2 regions of the Bradyrhizobium elkanii USDA 76 genome follow, and region 1 is predicted to be linked to the other one. Evidence: predicted binding sites of a transcription regulator. Region 1 holds the regulator's gene; the other holds the start of a gene.
What was found. Region 1 encodes HrcA, which represses chaperone genes, less so after heat shock. Its sites were predicted from a motif close to GTTAGCACTCNCNNNNNGNGAGTGCTAAC; they were not measured.
Positions count from the first base shown of each region.

Region 1 (7,409 bases):
TTTCCGCCGGGCGCGCATGTCGGGATGAAGCCGCTGGTGGGTCTCAACCGCGCCAAGTCGTTCATCGGCTTCGAGACCGAGGACCAGGGCGTGAAGGTCTTGATCGCCGATCTGCCCGCGGACGCCTACAACGAGGTCGTGAGCGCCTTCAAGGCCAACCCGGCCGGTAGCGGAAACATCAAGCCGGAGAGCCTCGAGACGCCGGCCGGCCTTGCCTATTACACCGTGGAGAGCGCGCGTGACGGCACCACCAATGTGCGGCGCTATTCGATGATCCTGCCGGGACCGACCTTCTCAGGCTATGTCGCGGTGCAGGTGCCGGAGAACGCGAGCAAGATCTACACCGACGACGCCGTGCGGCAGATGTTCGCCACCGCCCAGATCCGCAACGAGGTGCCGGTCGACGAACAGCTCGGCATGATGCCGTTCAAGGTCACCGAGCTCAGCAGCTTCAAGAATGTCCGCATGCTGGCGCCGGGCGCGGCGCTGCTGATGGCCGACGGCGACGACAGGGGCCTTGAGACCAAGCCCTTCATGCTGCTTGGCATCATCGGCTCGGCCCCGGCCACACCGGATGATCGCGGCCGCTTCGCGCAGCAGATCGCCACCACGATCCCCGGCGTGCGCGACGGGCGGATCACCATGTCCGAACCGATCCGGATCGACGGCCAGCCCGGCTTCGAGACGCGGATCGACGCGGTCAGCGGCAAGGACAACACCCCGGTGACCATCGTGCAGTGGCTGCGGTTCGGCGCGCAAACATCGATGCGCATCATCGGCAGCTCCCCGCGCACCGATTGGGAGAAGGCCTTCCCGCGCTTCCGCGCGGTGCGCGACGGCATCCAGCCGCGCGGCTGACAGGCCCGCCGAAAAATCGGACTTTCGCAGCTCCACGAACGGAACTAGCCTCCTCGCACGGTTATCGGAGCGAGGAGGGGCGCGATGTTGGATCGACGACAGGTCGTTGCAGGACTCGGTACGCTGGCGCTTGCCGCGCTGGTTCCAAAACATCTCTGGGCGGCTGCGATCAAGCCCGACGATAGCTCCGCGCTGCTCGTGATCGACGTCCAGAACTGCTTCCTGCCCGGCGGCAGCCTCGCGGTGAAGGACGGCGAGCAGGTGGTGCCGGTGATCAACCGGATCGCCAGGAGCTTTGCCAATGTGGTGATGACGCAGGACTGGCACACGCCCGGACACATCTCCTTTGCCTCGACCCATTCCGGCAAGAAGCCGTTCGAGACCGTCGACCTTGCCTATGGCAAGCAGGTGCTGTGGCCCGACCACTGCGTCCAGGGTACCGATGGCGCTTCGCTGTCGAAGGATCTCGCGATCCCGCAGGCCGAGCTGATCATCCGCAAGGGTTTTCACAAGGACGTCGACAGCTACTCCGCCTTCACCGAGGCCGACGGCAAGACCACCACCGGGCTCGCCGCCTATCTGAAGGCGCGCAACGTCGAACGGGTTTTCGTGGCCGGGCTGGCCACCGACTTCTGCGTCGCATGGACCGCGCTCGATGCGCGCAAGGCCGGCTTCGAGACCTATGTGGTGGAAGATGCCTGCCGCGGCATCGACACCCAGGGATCGCTCGCCAAGGCCTGGGACGACATGGCCAAGGCCGGCGTCAAGCGCATCCAGTCCTCGGACATCGCGTAAGACGCAGCCTCGCGAGATCCGCATGGCCGCGTCTGCGTCACCCCTGGCATTCGATCTCGCGCAGCGCCTGCCATCGCCGCGCCTGGCGGGCCTGATCGTCCGGATCACCGGTTATCGCGAGACCGCGACGGGCCGGTTCGCACAACGGCAGACCGCGCCGCTGATCGTCCCGCTGATCATCAGTTTCGGCTCGCCGTTCCTGATCGCGCTGTCGCGCGAGCCCGGCGCGGCCGATCGTCAGCTCAGCTTCGCCGCCGGCCTGCATGCCGGGCCGGTTTACATCGAGTCCGACGGCCGCGCCGCCTGCGTACAGGTCGATTTCACCCCGCTCGGCGCCTACAGCTTCTTCGGCGGCGCCGTGACCGACCTGGTCGGGCGCATGGTCGATATCGACGATGTGCTGGGCCATGATGGCCGTCGTCTGCGCGAGCAGCTCGGCGCCGTGACGTGCTGGCAGCGCCGCTTCGACCTGCTCGAGGCGTTCGTGCTGCGCCGCGCCGGCCGCATGCCATCTCCCGAAGTCGCGTTCGCCTATCGAAAGCTGGCGCGTTCGGCCGGCGCTATCAGCATCACGGCACTGGCCGACGAGATCGGCTGGAGCCGCAAGCATCTGGCCAGCCGGTTTCGGTCCGAGCTCGGCCTCGCCCCCAAATCGCTGGCGCGCATGATGCGGTTTCACCGGGCGAGCCAGCTGGCACAAAGCCAAGCCGCGCTTGGCTGGGCGGGGATCGCGGTGGAAAGCGGCTATGCCGACCAGGCCCATCTCGCCCGCGAGTTCGTCGAATTCGCAGGCGAACCGCCAACCGCCTGGGCGCGCCGCCAGGCGCTGACCGACCGCCGGCTGGTTCACGCCGGCGATGGGCTGGCGGACTGGTAACAAACCTTCAAGCCGACGCCGCGCTGCCTCGTGCAGGATGGCGCCGTCAGCCAAGGAGGTGAGCGACCATGACGCACGACATCGAACCGCCCCGCATCTACCCGACCCTGCGCTGCAAGGACGCCGAGGCGATGACCAATTGGCTTACGACGGTGCTTGGGTTCACCGAACACGTCGTCTACCGCGATGGCGGCGTGATCCATCACGCCGAGCTCGCCTATGGTTCCTCGATGCTGATGCTGGGCCAGGGCCGTGACGATGCATATGGCAGGCTGGTCGGCGACCTCGACAACCGCCGCACGGACTCGATCTATATCGCCGTCGACGATCCCGACGCGCTGCACGCGAAGGTCAAGGCTGTCGGCGCAAAGATCGAGATGGAGCTGCGCGACACCGACTATGGCAGCCGCGACTTCGCCTGCCGCGATCCGGAAGGAAATCTCTGGAGCTTCGGCACCTATTGGCCGAAGGCACACGAAAAGCCGCGACCGTGAGCCCGCGCAATCCGCGAGCTCACAAACGGGCAGCCGGGAGCGGACAGATCAGGCGGTGATGTCGGCGCTCGGGGCGGCCTTGGCGCCGCCCTTCGAGACGCCGACCAGGGCCGGACGCAGGATGCGCTCGCCGATCATGTAGCCGGCCTGCACGACCTGCACCACGGTGCCCGACGGCACCGACGGATCAGGCACCTCGAACATCGCCTGCTGGAAGTTCGGATCGAACTTCTCGCCGATCGGGTCGAACTTCTTGACGCCGTTCTTCTCCAGCGCGTTGAGCAGCGAACGTTCGGTCAGCTCGACGCCTTCGATCAGCGCCTTCAGGCCGGGATCGGCGGCTTCCTTGGTCTCGGCCGGCACCGCATCGAGCGCACGCTGCAGGTTGTCGGCGATGTCGAGCACGTCGCGGGCAAAGCCGGTGATGCCGTAGGTCTTGGCGTCGGCGACCTCGCGGCGGGTGCGCTGACGGAGATTCTCCATCTCGGCCAGCGTGCGCAGCGTCCGGTCGCGCGCCTCGGCGAGTTCCTTGGTCAGCGCCTCTGCCGATCCGGCCTCGGGCTCGTCAGGCATGATGTAGGGCTTCGAGACCACGGGCTCACCCGTCGGCGCCGAATTCTCGGTGTTGTCATTGGCCCGGTTCGGATCGGTCATGGCTTGCCTTCTCGAAAACTCGCGTCGGTTCAAATCTTGGGGATTGCTTGCCGGGATATCGTGCTTTGGGCGGCGAAAATCAAGCGCAACATACCGGTCTCGGGAACTGGGATCTCCGGCCTGGGTGAAGAAAACCCGTCAAATGAAAGCGAAATCGCCCTCCGGTCAGCCGCCCAGCATCTTGCTGACGATGCGCGCGGCATAATCGACGGTCGGGATCACCCGCGCATAGTTCAGCCGCGTCGGTCCGATCACACCGAGGACGCCCACGATCCGGCCCTGGGCGTCGCCGTAGGGCGCGATGATGGTCGAGGAACCCGACAGTGAGAACAGCTTGTTCTCCGAGCCGATGAAGATCCGCACACCCTCGCCGCGTTCGGCGCGGCCGAGCAGATCGATCACGCCGCGCTTGGTTTCGAGATCGTCGAACAGCGACTTGATGCGCTCGAGATCGTCGAGCGCATGCAGGTCCTCGAGCAGATTGGCGTGACCGCGCACGATCAGCTGACGGTCCTCGTTCTCGCCGCCGGACCAGCTCGCGATGCCCGCCGCGACCACTTTTTGCGTGAGCTGATCGAGCTCGGCGCGGTTTTGCGTCAATGCCGTCTCGAGCTCGAGCCGCGCTTCAGCCAGCGTCCGGCCGCGGATCCGCGCATTGAGGAAGTTGGTCGCCTCGGTGAGGGCCGAGGATGGAACACCCGGCGGCAGCGCCAGCACGCGGTTTTCGACCTGGCCGTCTTCGCCGACCAGCACGACCAGCGCCTTCTCCGGCTCCAGCCGCACGAACTCGATGTGCTTCAGCCGCGCATTCGACTTTTGCGTCAGCACCACCGCCGCGGCACGGGTCAGCCCCGACAGCCGCGTCAAGGCTTCGCCGAGCGCGGCCTCGACGGATTGCGCGCGGCCGACGGCAGCAAGCTGGGTCTGGATCGATTGACGCTCGGCCTCGGTGAGGTCGCCGACCTGCATCAGCGCATCGACGAAGAAGCGCAGCCCGAGTTCGGTGGGTAACCGGCCGGCGGAGGTATGCGGCGCATAGATCAGGCCGAGCTGCTCGAGATCCGACATCACGTTGCGGACCGAGGCCGGCGACAGCGGTAATGCGATCAGGCGCGAGATGTTGCGCGAACCGACCGGCTCGCCGGTCGCGAGATAGCTTTCGACGATTTGACGAAAAATGTCGCGCGAACGCTCGTTGAGCTGGGCGAGCCCGGCATGCGGCGCAATCAGGCCAATCGGATCGTGGTGAGTCACACTCCAGTCCCTCACAATTACTGCATAATTTGTCGATCCGGGAGGCCGATGACAAGCATGCATTCGGTCCCCTCGTACCGGACCATACCGGGGCCGAAAACCCTTGCCGCTGCCCCTTCCCGCTCCTACAAGCACGGCCAGCCAATTTTCTCGGATTTCTGGAGGATTTCATGCGGCCAAGCCGCCGTGCACCCGATGAACTGCGTCCCGTGTCGCTGGAACGCGGCGTCGTCAAATATGCCGAGGGTTCCTGCATGGTGAAGTTCGGCGACACCCATGTGCTGGTGACCGCCACGCTGGAAGAGCGGTTGCCGCCGTGGCTGAAGGGCCAGGGCCGCGGCTGGGTCACCGCCGAATACGGCATGCTGCCGCGTGCCACCCTGGAACGCACCCGTCGCGAGGCCTCGGCCGGCAAACAGGGCGGCCGGACGGTCGAGATCCAGCGGCTGATCGGCCGCTCGCTGCGCGCGGCCGTCGATCTCGAGGCGCTCGGCGAGCGTCAGATCACGGTCGATTGCGACGTCATCCAGGCCGACGGCGGCACCCGCACCGCCTCGATCACCGGTGCCTGGGTGGCGCTGGCCGACTGCATCAACTGGATGAAGACCCGCAACATGCTGAAGACCAATGTGTTGCGCGACAACGTGGCGGCGATCTCCTGCGGCATCTACCAGGGCACGCCGGTGCTCGATCTCGACTATGCCGAGGATTCCGAGGCCGACACCGACGCCAATTTCGTCATGACCGGCGACGGCCGGATCATCGAGGTGCAGGGCACCGCCGAGAAGACGCCGTTCTCGGAAGGCGAGTTCCTGGCGCTGATGGCGCTGGCGCGCAAAGGTGTCGCGCGTCTGGTCGACTTGCAAAAGATCGCGGTGGCGTAGTCAGATTGGTCATGCATCGCCGAATCACCGGAAGGCTCGTCATCGCCACCCATAATCCCGGCAAGCTTGCCGAGATGCGGGAACTGCTGGCGCCGCACGGCGTGGAGGTGGTGTCGGCTGGCGAGCTTGACCTCACCGAGCCCGAGGAGACCGGCGACAGTTTTCGCGCCAACGCGGCGATCAAGGCGATCGCGGCGGCGAGGGCGACCGGGCTGCCCGCCTTCGCCGACGATTCCGGCATCGTGGTCAACGCGCTCGACGGCGCACCCGGGATCTACTCGGCGCGCTGGGCCGGCGAGGGCAAGGACTTCATGGCGGCGATGACGCGGATCGAGCGGCTGCTGCAGGAACGCGGCGCCACCGCACCGGACCGGCGCAAGGCACATTTCGTGTCGGCGTTGTGCGTGGCCTGGCCCGACGATCATCTCGAAGAGGTCGAGGCCCGCGTCGATGGAACCCTGGTCTGGCCGCCGCGCGGCACTGCCGGCTTTGGCTACGATCCGGCCTTCCTGCCCGACGGTTACACGCGGACCTTCGGCGAGATGACCAGCATCGAGAAGCACGGCCTGCCGCCGCTCGGGCTCGGCCTGTCGCATCGCGCCCGCGCCTTCGTGAAGCTCGCGGAGATCTGCCTTGAGCCACGCTGACCGAGAAGCCTTCGGCGTCTACGTGCACTGGCCGTTCTGCCTGTCGAAATGCCCGTATTGTGATTTCAACAGCCACGTGCGGCATGCGCCCGTCGACGAGGATCGTTTCGTGCGCGCATTCGCCCGCGAGATCGAGACGACGGCCGCGCGCGTTCCGGGGCGGCAGGTGTCCTCGATCTTCCTCGGCGGCGGCACGCCGTCGTTGATGCAGCCGCAGACCGTCGGTGCCGTGCTCGATGCGATCGGCAAGCACTGGCAGGTCTCGCGCGATGTCGAGGTCACGCTCGAGGCCAATCCGACCAGCGTCGAGGCAACGCGCTTTCGCGGCTATCGCGCAGCCGGCGTCAACCGCGTCTCGCTCGGCGTGCAGGCGCTCGATGACGCCTCGCTGAAGGCGCTGGGCCGCCTGCACACCGCGCGCGAGGCGCTCGACGCGGTCGCGATCGCGCGTTCTGCATTCGACCGTTATTCGTTCGATCTGATCTATGCGCGGCCCGACCAGACGCCGCGGATGTGGGCCGATGAACTGAAGCAGGCGATCTCGGAAGCGGCCGAGCATCTGTCGCTCTACCAGCTCACGATCGAGGAAGGCACGCCGTTCTTCGGGCTGCATGCCGCCGGCAAATTGCAGACGCCGGATGAAGCGACCGCGCGCGCGCTCTACGACGTGACGCAGGAGGTCTGCGCCCGCGAGGGATTGCCGGCCTATGAGATCTCCAATCACGCCCGCGCCGGCGCCGAGTGCAAGCACAACCTCGTCTACTGGCGCGGTGAGGAATATGCCGGCATCGGCCCTGGCGCACATGGAAGGCTCGACATCGATGGCGTCAGGCACGCGACCGCAACGGAGCGGCGCCCCGAGGCGTGGCTGTTGAACGTCGAGGAGCGCGGCCATGGCGTCGTCAGCGATGACAGCCTCAACAGCGAAGAGCGCGCCGACGAGTTT
Region 1 covers NZ_CP066356.1:37,315-44,723, reverse strand. The annotation lists gene JEY66_RS00240 (hypothetical protein) at 1-858, shown strand, start outside; gene pncA (bifunctional nicotinamidase/pyrazinamidase) at 943-1,653, shown strand; gene JEY66_RS00230 (AraC family transcriptional regulator) at 1,676-2,530, shown strand; gene JEY66_RS00225 (VOC family protein) at 2,599-3,024, shown strand; gene grpE (nucleotide exchange factor GrpE) at 3,073-3,678, opposite strand; gene hrcA (heat-inducible transcriptional repressor HrcA) at 3,844-4,932, opposite strand; gene rph (ribonuclease PH) at 5,103-5,816, shown strand; gene rdgB (RdgB/HAM1 family non-canonical purine NTP pyrophosphatase) at 5,828-6,463, shown strand; gene hemW (radical SAM family heme chaperone HemW) at 6,450-7,409, shown strand, end outside.

Region 2 (7,409 bases), 3.8 Mb from region 1:
ATCCTCAATGTGACTTCAACGCCGCTTCTTCAGGCGGCTCGGCAGAAAACCTCTTCGCTTTCGCCCACCGTACAGCCTCCCTCGCAAGTGAAAGCATTCTCCGCAACGCTCGCCCGCGTCACGGGAGCTGACGCTCCGTGCTCGATTCGGATTTTTGAGAGTGAAGTTCGATCTCGTCCCGAGCTTACTGTGCGGGACGAAGATGACGCTGTCGGTTCGGTTTGCGACTCTCGCGCAAAATTTTTTTGAAATTGTCAACTCAGACCAACGTATGTTTACGGAGAGTGTTGTGCATAACGTGCATGCTGGGAGCCGCGTGAGGCTCCTGTCTCAGCGTGAGGTTGTGCAAAGCATCCGCATTGGCCGCGCTGCAGTAAGCGAGCTTGCCCAAACAAAAACCCCGGCATCGCTGCCGGGGTTCTGCATTTCGTTGTCGTTGAGCGAAATCCCGGCTCTGCGGTGCACCGCTTCGCGCTGCACCGCGTCCGGGACGACTTCGTCGCTTAGAAGTCCATGCCGCCCATGCCGCCGCCCGGAGGCATCGCGGGGCCGCCGGCGTTCTTCTTCGGCAGCTCGGCAACCATCGCTTCCGTGGTGATCAGGAGCGCGGCCACCGAGGCAGCGTTCTGGATCGCGGTGCGCACGACCTTGGTCGGGTCGATGATGCCCTTCTTGACGAGGTCGGCATAGTCGCCGGTCTGGGAGTCGAAGCCGTAGTTGTAGGCCTTGTTCTCCAGGATCTTGCCGACAATCACCGAACCGTCTTCACCGGCGTTGATCGCGATCTGGCGAGCGGGAGCCGACAGCGCCTTGCGCACGATCTCGACGCCGGTCTTCTGGTCGTCGTTCTTGGTGCGCAGGCCCTTGAGCTGCTCGGAGGCACGGAGCAGGGCGACGCCGCCGCCCGGGACGATGCCTTCCTCGACAGCCGCGCGGGTCGCGTGCATCGCGTCATCAACGCGATCCTTGCGCTCCTTCACCTCGACCTCGGTCGCGCCGCCGACGCGGATCACCGCGACGCCGCCTGCGAGCTTGGCGAGACGCTCCTGCAGCTTCTCACGGTCGTAGTCCGAGGTGGTCTCCTCGATCTGCGCCTTGATCTGGGCAACGCGGGCGTCGATGTCGGCCTTCTTGCCGGCGCCGTTGACGATCGTGGTGTTCTCCTTGTCGATCATCACCTTCTTGGCGCGACCGAGCATCTGCAGCGTGACGTTCTCGAGCTTGATGCCGAGGTCTTCCGAGATGGCCTGGCCGCCGGTCAGGATCGCGATGTCCTGCAGCATGGCCTTGCGGCGATCGCCGAAGCCCGGAGCCTTGACGGCCGCGACCTTCAGGCCGCCACGCAGGCGGTTGACGACGAGGGTGGCGAGGGCTTCGCCTTCGACGTCCTCGGCGACGATGACCAGCGGCTTGCCGGTCTGCACCACGGCCTCGAGCAGCGGCAGCAGCTCGTTCAGCGAGGAGAGCTTCTTCTCGTTGATGAGGATGTAGGCGTCGTCCATCTCAACGCGCATCTTGTCGGCGTTGGTGACGAAGTAGGGCGAGATGTAGCCGCGGTCGAACTGCATGCCCTCGACGACGTCGAGTTCGGTCTCGAGCGACTTGGCTTCCTCGACCGTGATCACGCCCTCGTTGCCGACCTTCTTCATGGCGTCGGAGAGGAACTTGCCGATCTCGGCATCGCCATTGGCCGAAATGGTGCCGACCTGGGCGATCTCCTCGTTCGAGGTGACCTTCTTCGAGTTCTTCTGGAGGTCCGCAACGACGGCTTCGACCGCGAGGTCGATACCGCGCTTCAGGTCCATCGGGTTCATGCCGGCGGCGACCGACTTGGCGCCTTCCTTCACGATCGCAGCCGCGAGCACGGTCGCGGTGGTGGTGCCGTCGCCGGCCGCGTCAGCGGACTTGGAGGCGACTTCGCGCACCATCTGGGCGCCCATGTTCTCGAACTTGTCCTCGAGCTCGATCTCCTTGGCGACGGTGACGCCGTCCTTGGTGATGCGGGGAGCGCCGAACGACTTTTCGAGCACCACGTTGCGGCCCTTCGGACCGAGGGTGACCTTCACCGCGTTGGCCAGGATGTCGACGCCGCGCAGCATCTTGTCGCGTGCCTCGACGGAGAATTTGACTTCTTTAGCTGCCATCTGAATTTTTCCTTGGAATGGTTTGCCTGGGGAGGGAGGAGGCGCTTAGGCCGCCTTCTTCTTGGAAGCGGGGACGTCGAGCACGCCCATGATGTCGCTTTCCTTCATGATCAGCAGGTCTTCACCGTCGATCTTGACCTCGGTGCCGGACCACTTGCCGAACAGGACGCGGTCGCCGACCTTGAGGTCGATCGGGATCAGCTTGCCAGCTTCGTCGCGGCCGCCCGGGCCAACGGCGATGACTTCGCCCTGCGAGGGCTTTTCCTTGGCACTGTCCGGAATGATGATGCCGCCAGCAGTCTTCTCTTCGGCGTCGATACGCTTGACCACGACGCGGTCGTGAAGCGGACGGAATTTCATGCAGTCCTCCTAAACATTTGTAGATGCTGTAGATTTTTGGAGAGTTAGCAGTCCAGCCCAGCGAGTGCCAGACTGACTAGGCAGGAGATAGGCCAAGCCTTGGCGGCGGGCAAGTGCCTCTAGCAGAAAAATTGGCACTCGTAAGTGCCGCCTGCCAAAGGGATGCCGAGATCATTTCGACATCCTTAATGCCGCCAGGGAGAGGGCGCGGGGGCTATTAGCAGATGCGGTAAGCTGCTGCCAACGCAAGAAATTTCAACAACCTATTAAACATTTAGGCTTGAGATGGGTTAGTCGCGTGCGTCACATTTCTCTCATGTGAGCGCATCCATTGCCGGTGGTCCGGCGGGGGAGGTCGGCCACCACGTGAATGCGCTCCGTCACAGGAGGTTGGCATGGTCTCGCGAGTTGGTGGGGTTGTTTCCGACGATTTCCGGAAGCAGTTGCTGGGGTACGGGCTGACGACGGCGCAAATCCTCTATCGGATGCCCGATCACCCCTCGTTGCTGCAGACCTATGTCTGGCAGAACTACGACCTGTTTCCGAAATTTCCGGCGCTGCAGGATTTCCTCGCGTTCTGGCAGGCGAAGCTCGAAGGCCCGCTGTTTTCGGTGACGGTGGCGCATTCGAAGCTGGTCAAGCCGGCCGAGCTGCGCGCCGTCGACGGCGTGTTCCGGCTGCACTGAGCGGGCAAGGGAGCAAAAGCGCGCTGTGCGCCTTTGCTCGCCTCGCGGCGCGCGACTTGTGTTAGCCTCTCTCCGTCACAAAAAGACGGGAGGCGAACAATGGCCAAGAAGACGGCATCAAGATCGGCAGCCAAGACCGCGGTGAAGAAGAAATGGTCGGGGCTCGGCGCCGGCACCAAGAAGACGTCCGCGAAATCGTCCGCGCGCAAGACCATCAAGTCGAAGGGACGCGTCTCGGCGGCGAAGAAGAGCGCAGCGAAAGCTGCAACCAAGGCGCGGCCGAAGCAGCGCGTCGCGATCAGCCATCACCGCGAAGAGGACTTCAAGGCCGACGGGCTGCGCGCCTATGCCAAGTACCGCGACCTCGGCATCGCCGCCGCCTCGCATGGCCTCGCGCAGGCACACGTCATCCGGCTGCAGGGACCGTGCAATCCCGATGAAGTGTCGAAGCTGCACTTCCACGATGTCGACTTCCAGATGGTCTACGTGCTCAAGGGCTGGGTGAAGACCTACATGGAAGGCGAGGGCGAGACCCTGATGCAGCAAGGCAGCGCCTGGACCCAGCCGCCGCGCATCCGGCACATGATCCTGGACTACTCCGACGACGTCGAACTGCTGGAGGTGATCCTGCCGGCCGAGTTCAAGACGGTGGAGTTGAAGGCGTAGGCTTTTCGCGGCCGTCATGGCCGGGCTTGACCCGGCCATCCATCCTGCTTCGCGAGATTCTCCTGGTCGATGGATGCCCGGGTCAAGCCCGGGCATGACGATTTTCTTGGCCGTGTACCCATAAAACCGTCGGCGTGACTCTACGTCCGCTTTGCCCCGATAGCGACCAAGTTCGTGCGGCAACGCAAGATGTCGCGATGGGCCAATTTCGGAAGTCCGCCAAATGTCATTTCTTGATCCTCGTAGAGTACCAAAGAAAGACCGCCTTGCGGCGGTCTCTCTGAGTCCAACCAGTGTGCTTTGATCAGGCAGCTCGCTTGAACGCGTCCCGTGCCGCCTCATTGGCGCGATCGAAGGCAGCACGCGTTTCCGTCAAAGCTGCCATAAGTGCGGACCATGACTGGGTCCCCGCCTGGTTCAACTTCTCAAGTTTTTTCTCCGCCTCGACTGCATCGGCGTTCATACGCTTCACGGCGGCGTCAATATCGCCCCGACGCTCAGAAGCGAATTTTTTGGCATCGCTGCCAAGTTTGTCGGCCGCTTCGCGCCACGCTTTCAATTGGGCATCGGCTTGAAGCTTAAACATCGCCTGCTGGTGCTCGATTTGCTTGCCGAAGCTCTCGACATATTTCCTGACCTCGGCCTCGAACGAGCGCCAGTCATCCTCTAGTTTTGCCTTCGCCTGGATCCAGGCGGCCTCGTTAGCTTCCGATTGCTTCTTCATGGTGTCCCGGAAGTCATCACGCTGCTTGCGCAGTTCAGCCAGAATCTTCTCAGCCTTGTCGCGGACATCGGCCTGCACCTCGGCTACCTTGCCTTCAAGCGATGTCACTGCGGCGTCCATTTCATCGAGACGCTCCTTGGCCCAAATTGTAAAGAAGTGGGGATTGCTTTGCGTCACCATTTGCTTATCTCCTCGTATGCCCCATTTTGCTGAGTAACATGCCGCGCCCACCTGTTTTTGATGCAAGTCAACATCAAACCCAGGAGTGATCCTCGGTCTGACCCGACTTCACCTAAGAAGTTGGGAGGTCCGAAATGGGTCATTCACGTCGAATCGCATCGGGCGGAGCCGCCGGTCGATGTCCGCAATGCTCCGTTTGCGTCCACGCCGGCACTGCGCGGTAAACGACGCCAGGGGCCAATAGCTGCCCACAATGTTAGGACGGCGACGCGCATTTCGAAACTAACACCGGCACGTCCGGTCGAATCTTCCGTGCCAGCGCGACGCGCTCGTTCCAACCGCAAGCAAAAAGAAATCTGCTACACTTCGCCTATGAAAACCTTTTCGGATAAGGCTCGCGACATCGTGCGCAAGATCCCAAAGGGGAAGACCATGTCGTACAAAGCTGTCGCTGCTAAGGCCGGCAATTCGAAAGCTGCACGCGCGGTTGGTGCCATAATGCGCACGAATTACGACCCATCGATCCCCTGTCATCGCGTTATTGCAAGCGACGGCTCAATGCGCGGCGACGTTCGTCCGCGCCGTCGACCGGCCCAACAACGATCCTGACAGGGAGCTTCACCGCGTCAGCACCGCCCCGGATTGTGCGGAGCCTGTCATCGGGCGCGCGTTCGCGCGACCCGTTGGCTCCATCCGGGCTACTGTGTCTACGGCTGCGTCAGCATCCCCACGATCGCGCCCATCAGGCAGGTCGTCAGCGTGCCTGATCGACTTCAGCCCGAGCGCGTTGATCTCGTCGCGCCGTACACAGCGCGTCCGGAGAACGTCCCGAAGGGCGGACGCGCCTTCCGCCGGTTGAACATAACTTTCAACACAATAGGCGTGCCCACTCACCAAGCGACTAACCACCGTAGTCCATTATGTCTGTGGAAATCGTCTCGGAGTTGCGCTGCCGGTCCGGATCGATAACGCGCGCCGAATTCGTAGCATCACAGCTCGGGACTTCCCAGCTTGGCCCGCTCATTCTTGTCGCGTGTCGCATTGGGGTCATCGATCGCTTCTACAGACTGGATATGCTTTTCAATATAGTCGGGCGGCAAGCCGTGTTCCCTAGCTCCGGAGAGGACAAAATCTTTGTACCAGCTGTAGGGCTTGAGGTTGTCGTCGATGTGCTCAGGGGTTGCGCGATAGGTAAGGACCTTTCGCCTGCGACCTTTCTCGTTGATGACCGTGACAATTGCGTGCTCGTAGCCGCTGCCGACGCCTTCCGCCGCATCTAGCGTGGCGCGCTCGGATGGATCGAAGCTGAAGAGGACCCCGATTACGTTGTCGTTGTTGCCACTAGCAAATGCGTTGCACTTTCCAGACTTGTCCCTGCTGCGCTTATGGAAGCGAAGCGTATGACCGGGCAGGGTAGCAATGCCGAGTGGCTTGCAGCTCGGCGTGCGCTCACGCAGCCGGGCGGTGCACATGTTGGATCCGTAGGCAAAATAGACGACCGGCTCCGGTGGCCCGGCTTCTCTCTTCTTTAGCGGCTCGATCGGCGGATCGCCGGGCCTAACAATCTTGCGCAGCGGAACTGTCATTATGCTGGGCTCTTCGGACTCTTCACCCTCGCGAGTGATAATCGGTTGTCCGTCCTCAAGATTGAGGAGTGGGATGGGCCTGCCGCTCCATCCGCAATCTGCGCAGTGCGGCCGTTCCCAGAGTATGTTGGGCGCGGCTGCGTTTTCTGCGTGTTGTGGTTCGAGATGCGGCAGGCCGCAGTTCGGGCATTCTTCAGGTACACCGCGCAATGCACGAATGATCAACCGAGCCGCCATTCCGCAGGCAAGCTGGATTAATACGTGCGCCATGTCGGCATCAAGCCAGGTAGCGGACTTTGAATGCGTCAGCCAGTTAGAGAACGTCCATGCGGACTCCAGCGCACTTTTGACCGCCCCACGACGCTCTTTGTTCGTGTCGCTCGGCAGAAGATCGTTGCAGATGATTTCTGTCCACGCGCGGAAGTTCGCACGCTGCGGTGGGTTGTCGGTCCACATTGCCGAATCTTGCGCGACGCCGATCAGTTCGAGTAGCGCTTCTCGGCAGCGGACGCCAACAGCCTGATAATCGGTGAGGCTCTGAGCTTGTGTCAAGGCGGCGCCGGCTTCTTCCATCTTCTCGAAGACCCGACCGAACGGTAGGATACGTAGGTCGTCCTCCTGTTGATCTTCCGTGCGCGGGACGCGGATGATCAGGCCAATATGGAAGGTCAGAGCAAGGTCCATACTTGGGAATTGCTCTTGAGAGTAAAGATTCGTGCCGCCAGTGATCACCCACCAGCGATCCTTGTTGGTATGGATATCCCACACGTCGTGACGGGTGTTCCCGACGGCCTCCGAGTAGACCTTCTGCATGAAAGTTACCTCGAGGTCCGGCGCTTGCCATTCAAAATATTCTCGGACTTCCTCGATCTCCTCCTCGGTAGCTTTCAACATGATCGTCACACAGCGATTTCGAAGGGGTTATGGAAGCCTCAACAATAGACCATACCGCGGAAACATCATCTGCCGCCTTCGCTGTGCAACCGGCGCAAATTGCTTGCGATTATGTCGCGAAGAAAAACAGACACACCATATGACTCGCCAATTCGCTTAGTTTTAACCC
Region 2 covers NZ_CP066356.1:3,840,221-3,847,629, forward strand. The annotation lists gene groL (chaperonin GroEL) at 504-2,144, opposite strand; gene JEY66_RS18520 (co-chaperone GroES) at 2,190-2,504, opposite strand; gene JEY66_RS18525 (usg protein) at 2,900-3,190, shown strand; gene JEY66_RS18530 (cupin domain-containing protein) at 3,290-3,856, shown strand; gene JEY66_RS18535 (sll1863 family stress response protein) at 4,161-4,760, opposite strand; gene JEY66_RS45465 (MGMT family protein) at 5,133-5,369, shown strand; gene JEY66_RS18540 (gamma-glutamylcyclotransferase family protein) at 5,750-7,240, opposite strand.
Region 2: the regulator HrcA is predicted to act here: its motif matches at 2,548-2,576, upstream of JEY66_RS18520 (co-chaperone GroES).